Linked DNA regions of Natranaerobius thermophilus JW/NM-WN-LF. The protein of the gene in region 1 binds, or shares a complex with, the protein of each later gene. Links are inferred from orthologs where the notes say so. Each region holds a gene or a part of one and is shown in the gene's direction. Other genes may lie near its edges.

Region 1 (5,264 bases):
CCGCCAACTTCTGACAGGCGAAAGCTGCAAAGAAGGCTCACCGCAGAAGAATAGTGCGGAACACGAAGGATATGCGGGAGTGCACAGTTCTTTAAGGATAACTGAAAACAACATCTCCAATGCAAACTTGTCGAAGGGGAATTTGCTAGAGGAAATTTTGGATAGAGACAACATGAATAAAGCATTCAAGAAAATAAAATCCAACAAAGGCTCTCACGGGATTGATGGGATGGGAGTAGATGAACTTCTACAATATCTCAAAGAAAACGGGGACCACCTCAGGCAAAGAGTCCTGGACGGTAAATACCGCCCTAATCCCGTCAGAAGGGTAGAGATACCTAAAGAAGATGGGAAGAAAAGAAAATTAGGCATACCTACAGTGGTAGACAGGGTAATCCAACAAGCAATAGCCCAAGTACTATCTCCAATATATGAGGAGCAATTCTCAGATAACAGCTATGGTTTTCGCCCTGGACGCAGTACTCATGATGCAATTAAGAAAAGTCAACAAAACATAAATGAAGGATACAAATATGTAGTAGATATGGACTTGGAGAAATACTTTGACACAGTAAACCAGAGCAAATTGATAGAAGTGCTATCTAAGACAATAAAAGACGGTCGAGTAATATCTCTTATCAACAAATATCTAAGAGCAGGAGTAATGATCAAACACACCTATAAGGATACAGAAGTTGGCGTGCCCCAGGGCGGGCCTCTTAGCCCTATCCTCAGTAACATAATGCTCCACGAATTGGATAAAGAACTTGAGAAAAGGGGGCACGAATTCGTCCGCTATGCGGACGACCTGCTAATCTTTTGTAAAAGCAGAAGAAGTGCCGGACGCACCTTGAAGAACATACTACCCTTCATCGAAAATAAACTATTTCTCAAAGTAAATAAAGATAAAACTGTAGTTGCCTATGTAGGAAAGGTAAGATTTCTTGGGTTTGGCTTTTACAGACATAAAGGAAAAGCCAGATTAAGAGTTCATCTTAAATCAGTTACAAAGATGAGAACGAGAATAAAAGAACTCACATCTAGAAGTTATGGAATAAGCAACGAAGCCAGAGCAAAGAAACTTAGCCGATACATTATGGGTTGGGTTAACTACTTTAAACCAGCTGATATGAAGAATCTGTTAATAAATACTGACAGTTGGATGAGAAGGCGTATTCGCATGATTTACTGGAAACAATGGAAGAAAGTGAGAACAAAATTTAAAATGCTCAAGTTCTTTGGAGCCAATAAATACAAAGCATGGGAATATGCAAACACAAGAAAGGGCTACTGGAGAATTTCCAATAGCCCCGTCTTATCCAAATCCCTTGGAAATGATGTAATCAAAGGATTTGGTTTCCTATTCTTTTCGGAATATTATCGACAAGTTAAAGCGTAAACTAGGAACCGCCGTGTACCGAACGGTTTGCTCGGTGGTGTGAGAGGTCGGTAGATAAAATAATTATCTACCTCCTACTCGATTAAGTATTAATGAGTTAAAAAAGCTAACGGTTAGTTGATTTTGCTATTGCATAAAAAATAAACCAGGTAAACAGACTTTAAAACCTCATTCTGATCTGGCAGGAAAGGTATGGAAAGAGTGGTAGGTAGAAGACAACTATTAAAGTATATTAATTAAAGATGAACAAAGATAGGTTAAGGGCTGTACTTCTTATGATTTATATATGTAGGGAGTACAGCACTTTTTATTTTGGATAGGCGCTGTTGTATTTAGTTGATGATAGTGTAATATTATCAATTGAAGCATTTTCACATTCTCGGCTTTTTTTGTTTGACTTACGCGGAATCTGATCAAGCAATTGAGTATTCTTTAGATGAAAACAGAACTTTTTAATGGAAGAGAATGAGTGGACTTGTTAAGCTATTCATTTACCGAGATAACTTGTGATTGATAAGCGTTAACACATTGAACTAATTAATGTTATTATAATAGTAATAATAAACTTGCATAGATCTGGAGGGATGAAAAATGAGATACATACAAACGGACTGGAACATACCGTATTACAACTTTGCTCTTGAGGAATATTTAATAAATGAAGCACCGGAAGACAGCTATTTGTTTTTTTACATTCACAAACCATCTATTATCGTAGGTAAGTATCAGAACACTATTGAAGAAATTAATAAAGAGTTTGTTGATGAGCACGATATCATAGTGGCTAGAAGAATTTCTGGCGGCGGGGCAGTTTACCATGATGAAGGTAATTTGAATTTTTCTTTTGTTCAAAAAGCGGACAAGGAAGATGTTAATAATTTTGAGAAATTTACGAGACCGATAATAGAGGCCCTTAATGAACTAGGGGTAAAAGCTGAACTTTCCGGGCGAAATGATATTCTGGTAGACGGCAAGAAAATTTCAGGAAACGCCCAGTATTATGCCAATGGAAGGATATTAAGCCATGGGACCTTATTATTTAACTCCGAAATGTCCAATTTAACCAAAGCTCTAAAGGCAAATGACCTTAAGATTAAGTCAAAAGGGGTAAAATCAGTTAAAAGTAGAGTGGCAAACATTAAAGATTATATGGATCAAGATATGTCAATTTATGAGTTGAAAAACTATCTTCTAGAATATATTTCTAATACTTTAGGTGTTGAGGAATATGTCTTAAGTCAAGAAGAGCTTAAGAAAATTGAAGACGCTGCAGAAAATAAATTTAGTAAATGGGAATGGAATTGGGGTAAGTCCCCGGCTTTTGAAATTAGTAAAGTTGATAAATTCTCCTGTGGTTTGATCAATGTAAAATTAAATGTTCGCAAAGGTAAAATTAAAGACTGTAAAATTTACGGTGATTTTTTCACCAGAAGAGAGCTTGAAGAACTGGAAAACTTCTTATGTAATCAAACTTATGAACAAGAAAGCCTAAAAAAGGCTTTACAAGAGAAAGAGATTGACTTGGAAGATTATTTTCAAGGGATTGATCCCGAGGAGTTTGCAGAATTTATTACAACATAATATGTTTGCTAATATTTTTGGTTAAGTAAATCGGGTCAAGTAAAAAAGTGCAAATTAACTAAATTAGTACGATAAACTAAAGCGAGGCAGACTAAATTAGCTTGCCTCGCTTATAATATGTTTTGTTATTTCATCAATTTATTAACTAATCAGCTTCTATATGAAGGGTTGATTTTATGCCATTTCCTGTTAAGTGTTAAGTGAGGTAGGCTAGTAACTTTGAGAGATGCTTTTAAAATAATTATAAACACCATCGGTAATGGCCTGGGCTGCGTTTTGTCTAAAATAATTGTCTTTTAATAGAGATTCCTCCCAGTAATTAGAAACGAAAGCCAGCTCTACTAAAGCCGAAGGCATATTTCCGTGCCTGAGCACATAGAAACTTCTATCCAGAGTACCTCTATCTATTGTACCAAGTTTGTTTACTAAAGCTGTTTGTAGGCTATTTGCCAAGTTATAGTCGTAAAGACTTCTTTGTGAAGAGTAATAAGTTTCAGTTCCTTGGGCAGATCTATTTAATGCTGCATTAGCATGAACACTTATGAAAATATCGGCGTTAATTTGATTAGCCAAATTGATTCTGTCATATAGTGTTACATCAATATCAGAATACCTAGTAAGGTATGTTTCAGCACCTAAGTCCTCAAGTAGATCTCTTGCCCTCAGGGATACATCTAAAGCAACTTCCTTTTCTGTTAGCCCAGTAGGCCCAACTGCTCCAGGGTCAGTTCCGCCATGTCCCGGGTCAATAACTATTTTAAAACCTTGTAAGGGTGATCCTTCATGTCCCTCTTGCTTGTTCGTGTCCTCGGTTACTCCATCATTATCATCAGCCAATCTTACAAAGTCTCTACTTACCCATCCTACTTCATTGTGTTCTGGTAAATTGATTTTCATCCATTCATGATGAGTATTATCGTACTCATACGAAACTTCTTCTAATACTGGATAAGTTTCATTAGCATGAACTTGATGGATTGGTGCGTGGTTTAGTCCTGGGCCAGTTCTTACATTTAATGTAGTAGCGGTTACCTCAGCCTGTTCTAGATCTTCAATTTGGTGATTATTTTCCCTCTGTGAAATATAAACAGAATTCTCTTCTTCTACCCAATTAACTTGTGCCCCAAGTCCCTCACTAACAAACCTCAGTGGAACCATAGTCCGGCCTTGATTGGTTATTAATGGAGCTGTATCCATATCCAGTGCCTGTCCATTTAAACTGTAATTTTGGATACCTACTTCTAAGATTAATCGATCGTCCCCCAATTTTATCTCAATTTCTTGGCTATCACTATGCCACTCAACATATCCTCCTAGAGCTTGACTGACAAATCTGACTGGAACTTGAGTTCTGTTGTTTTGGTCTATGTACGGGTTTTGATCTGGAAAGTTTATTTCCTCGTTATCGACAAACACCTTAACTTCCTGTCCTGCTAACACACCGCTTACCATAGTTAAAACAGTGAGAAAGACTAACATAGAAAGGCCTAGCTTAACTTTATTCATTTTTAACAAATCTCCTTTCTCATTTTGATTTCTGAAATTATTAGGTCTTACTCTGGAAGGTCCGTTAGAAATTAAATGAACTTTCGCCAGGGGACTGGGGAGCTATCCATGTTTGGTAGAGCATAGGGGTTTTAAAGCTATGAACCTTAAAAAGTGGCCCCGGGTGTGATATTACAGTGAAAAATTGGTACAACATTTTATGTAAACACGTGGCTATAAAATATTATAATACATTTCTTAGCTTTTGCGGGAGCAAATGGCTAATCACCTGTAATTACTATAAAAACCAAGATAATGGCAGCTATAAGTTTTTCATCCATAAATTCGATAAAAATAGACAAAAATAGAAAAAATTAGACAATTAGTGCTCAGGTCTCAGAGGAAAGATAATAATTAACTAGAATTTAAAATATTAACTAAAATAGTTTATTTTATGACTATTTAATAGAATAGAATCTTGATAAAGGCAAACCTATCGCGAGGTGGGGGCGCAAAGCCACGAGTCTTTACGATTATTATAAAGACAGTCGGGCTGCCAAGGAAAGGGGTTTGTGCTGCTCTTCTTTGGAGCAGCTTTTATTTTATTGGAATACTTAATCAGCAAAAATTTAAACACAAATGGGGGGGAGTAATTATGAGAAACTTATTCAGTGGTCTTAGTTTGCAGTGGAGGATGTTAATACCCTTAATTATTATCACAGTCTTAGCAGTTGTGGTAATGGGGTATACATTATCCAATAATGTTGAAGATCTTGTAATTGATTTGATGACTAACAAT
Region 2 (2,680 bases), 660 kb from region 1 along the record:
CAACTAGAAAAGAGGCCGGTCTATTTGATGTTTCCCACATGGGAGAAATAATAGTAGAAGGCCCAAAGGCTTTAGAGTATCTTCAAAAAATGGTCCCTAATGATGTGGCCAGATTAAAACCGGGTAAGATACTTTACACACCAATGTGCTATGAAAACGGTGGAACTGTAGATGACTTTTTAATTTATAAAATGGATGAAAATAAATTCCTTCTTATTGTTAATGCAGCTAACACGGACAAGGATTTTGAATGGCTTCAGGAAAATAATACTGAAGGTGTTGAATTGAAAAATCTTTCTGATGAATATGGTCAGATAGCGATTCAAGGTCCCAAGGCCGAAAAAATATTACAACGCTTGACGGATACTCCTCTTAAAGAGATTAAATTTTTTAATTTCAAGGAAGATGTGGATTTAGATGGTGTGAAAGCTTTAATTTCCCGCACTGGTTATACTGGGGAAAATGGTTTTGAAATTTATATCAAGGCAGAAGAAACAGCCAAACTTTGGGAAAAGATTGAAGATGCCGGTGAAAATGATGGATTAAAGCCAATTGGTCTTGGAGCTAGGGATGTACTTAGATTTGAAGTTTGTTTGCCATTATACGGTAATGAATTGTCACCTGAAATTACCCCCCTAGAAGCCAGACTGAATCCTTTTGTTAAGTTGAATAAAACAGAAGACTTTTTAGGCAAAGATGTGTTAGTGAACCAAAAAGAACAAGGTCTAGAAAGGGTTCTTGTAGGATTTGAGATGATCGATAGGGGAATTCCAAGAACCAATTATATCTTGATGAAAGACGGACAGGAGATTGGCTTTGTTAGTTCGGGATCACAATCACCAACTCTTGATAAAGCCCTAGGGCTTGGCTTCATTAAGCCTGAGCATGACCAAGAAGGTAATGAAATTGAAGTGAAGATAAGAAAGAAAACTGCAAAAGCAAAAATTGTAAAAACACCTTTTTATAGGAGGGGATAAAAATGGTTAATGTACCAGAAGAATTTTATTATTCAAAGGATCATGAGTGGATTAAAAAACTTGAAGATGGGAAAGTTTGTGTCGGAGTAACTGACTATGCTCAAGATCAATTGGGAGATATTGTCTTTGTAGAACTTCCTGAAGAAGAGGATGAATATGAACAGGAAGAAACATTTACGGTAATCGAATCTGTAAAAGCCGTAGCAGATACTTATGCTCCGGTATCTGGAACAATTGATGAAATAAATGAAGACTTAGAAGATAGTCCTGAATTAATTAATCAGGATCCTTATGGAGATGGTTGGATAGCTGTCTTTCAACTTTCTGATGAGTCTGAGTTAGAAGAGTTATTGTCCGCTGAAGAATATCAAAATTATTTACAAGAAATTGAAGAGGAGGAATAGTTTTGAATAATAACTATTTACCTCATACTGACAATGAGCGAAGGGAAATGTTAGAGGCTATTGGGGTAGACTCGGTCCGTGAGCTTTTTAAAGATATTCCCAAGGATGTCCTACTGGACCGAGATCTGGACTTACCACCTTCATTATCTGAGCCAGAGTTGATTAAACACATGCAGGACCTGGCCGATAAAAATGAAGACTTAACAGAATACACTCCTTTTTTAGGGGCTGGAGTGTATGATCATTATATTCCCAGTGCCATAGGACACATTTTGAAAAGAAGTGAATTTTATACGGCATACACACCATATCAAGCTGAAGCTAGCCAGGGTACCCTGCAGACAATATTTGAATATCAAACTATGATTTCTGAACTTACCGGTATGGAAGTCGCCAATGCTTCCATGTACGATGGTGCAACTTCTGTGGCTGAAGCAGCATTAATGAGCTTAAAAGCTGCAAAAGGCAATACTGTCCTGGTTTCAGAAACCGTTAACCCTAGTTATCGACAAGTATTAAGAACTTATGTAGAAAATCAGGGGTTTGAAGTAAAAACAATTCCCCAGGATGGTGGCGTAACAAATAAAACAGAAATTGAAAATGCCCTATCGAAAGATGTTGCCTGCTATATTGCTCAGACACCTAATTTCTTTGGAAATTTAGAGCAATTGGAAGGAATCAAAGATAAGTTAAAAGAGCATAAAGCCATGTTTGTAGTTTGTGCTGATCCTATCTCCTTAGGGCTTATCAAGCCCCCTGCAGAACACGGTGCTGATATTGTAGTAGGTGATGGCCAAAGTCTTGGAAACCCCATGAACATGGGAGGACCTTTACTAGGATTCTTTGCCAGCACGAAAAAATTAATTCGCAAAATGCCTGGTAGGATAATTGGTGAAACTACTGACACAGAAGGTAATAGGGGGTTTGTGTTAAACTTACAAACTAGAGAACAGCATATCAGAAGAGAAAAAGCTACATCTAACATTTGCTCCAACCAAGCCCTGAATGCTCTGGCAGCGTGTGTTTACTTAACATTAATGGGCCCCCAGGGTTTAAAACAAGTAGCTAACTTGTCCCTACAAAAAGCTAATTATGCCAAAGAGAAAATAACAGAATTAGATGGTTATGAATTGGCCTTTGACCGACCCTTTTTCAAAGAATTCGTAATTAAAACACCCAAACCTGTTAGTGAGATAAATGAGCAACTTCTTGACAGGAAGATAGTAGGAGGTCTTGACCTGGGACGCTTTTATTCTGGTTTAGAAAATCACATGTTGATCTGTGTGACTGAGAAAAGAA

The links. The genes of interacting proteins can lie anywhere in the genome.
Region 2: the proteins of NTHER_RS11095 (region 1) and gcvH are in contact, whole or in part, in a crystal structure (PDB 3A7A), measured with the Escherichia coli proteins. The link is inferred for Natranaerobius thermophilus JW/NM-WN-LF from one-to-one orthologs.

What each region holds. Positions count from the first base shown.
Region 1 is NC_010718.1:2,311,421-2,316,684, reverse strand. The notes cover bases 1,088-3,985. They hold NTHER_RS11095 (lipoate--protein ligase), read left to right. Parts: upstream 1,088-1,990; coding sequence 1,991-2,980; downstream 2,981-3,985. Other genes in these bases: NTHER_RS15335 (N-acetylmuramoyl-L-alanine amidase), read right to left, coding at 3,191-3,985; ltrA (group II intron reverse transcriptase/maturase), read left to right, coding at 1,088-1,399. Outside these bases: more of ltrA, read left to right, coding at 1-1,087; more of NTHER_RS15335, read right to left, coding at 3,986-4,486; NTHER_RS15330 (methyl-accepting chemotaxis protein), read left to right, coding at 5,121-5,264. UniProt on the Escherichia coli protein: Catalyzes both the ATP-dependent activation of exogenously supplied lipoate to lipoyl-AMP and the transfer of the activated lipoyl onto the lipoyl domains of lipoate-dependent enzymes.
Region 2 is NC_010718.1:2,968,996-2,971,675, reverse strand. It holds gcvH (glycine cleavage system protein GcvH), read left to right. Parts: upstream 1-979; coding sequence 980-1,381; downstream 1,382-2,680. Other genes in the region: gcvPA (aminomethyl-transferring glycine dehydrogenase subunit GcvPA), read left to right, coding at 1,384-2,680; gcvT (glycine cleavage system aminomethyltransferase GcvT), read left to right, coding at 1-977. UniProt on the Escherichia coli protein: The glycine cleavage system catalyzes the degradation of glycine. The H protein shuttles the methylamine group of glycine from the P protein to the T protein.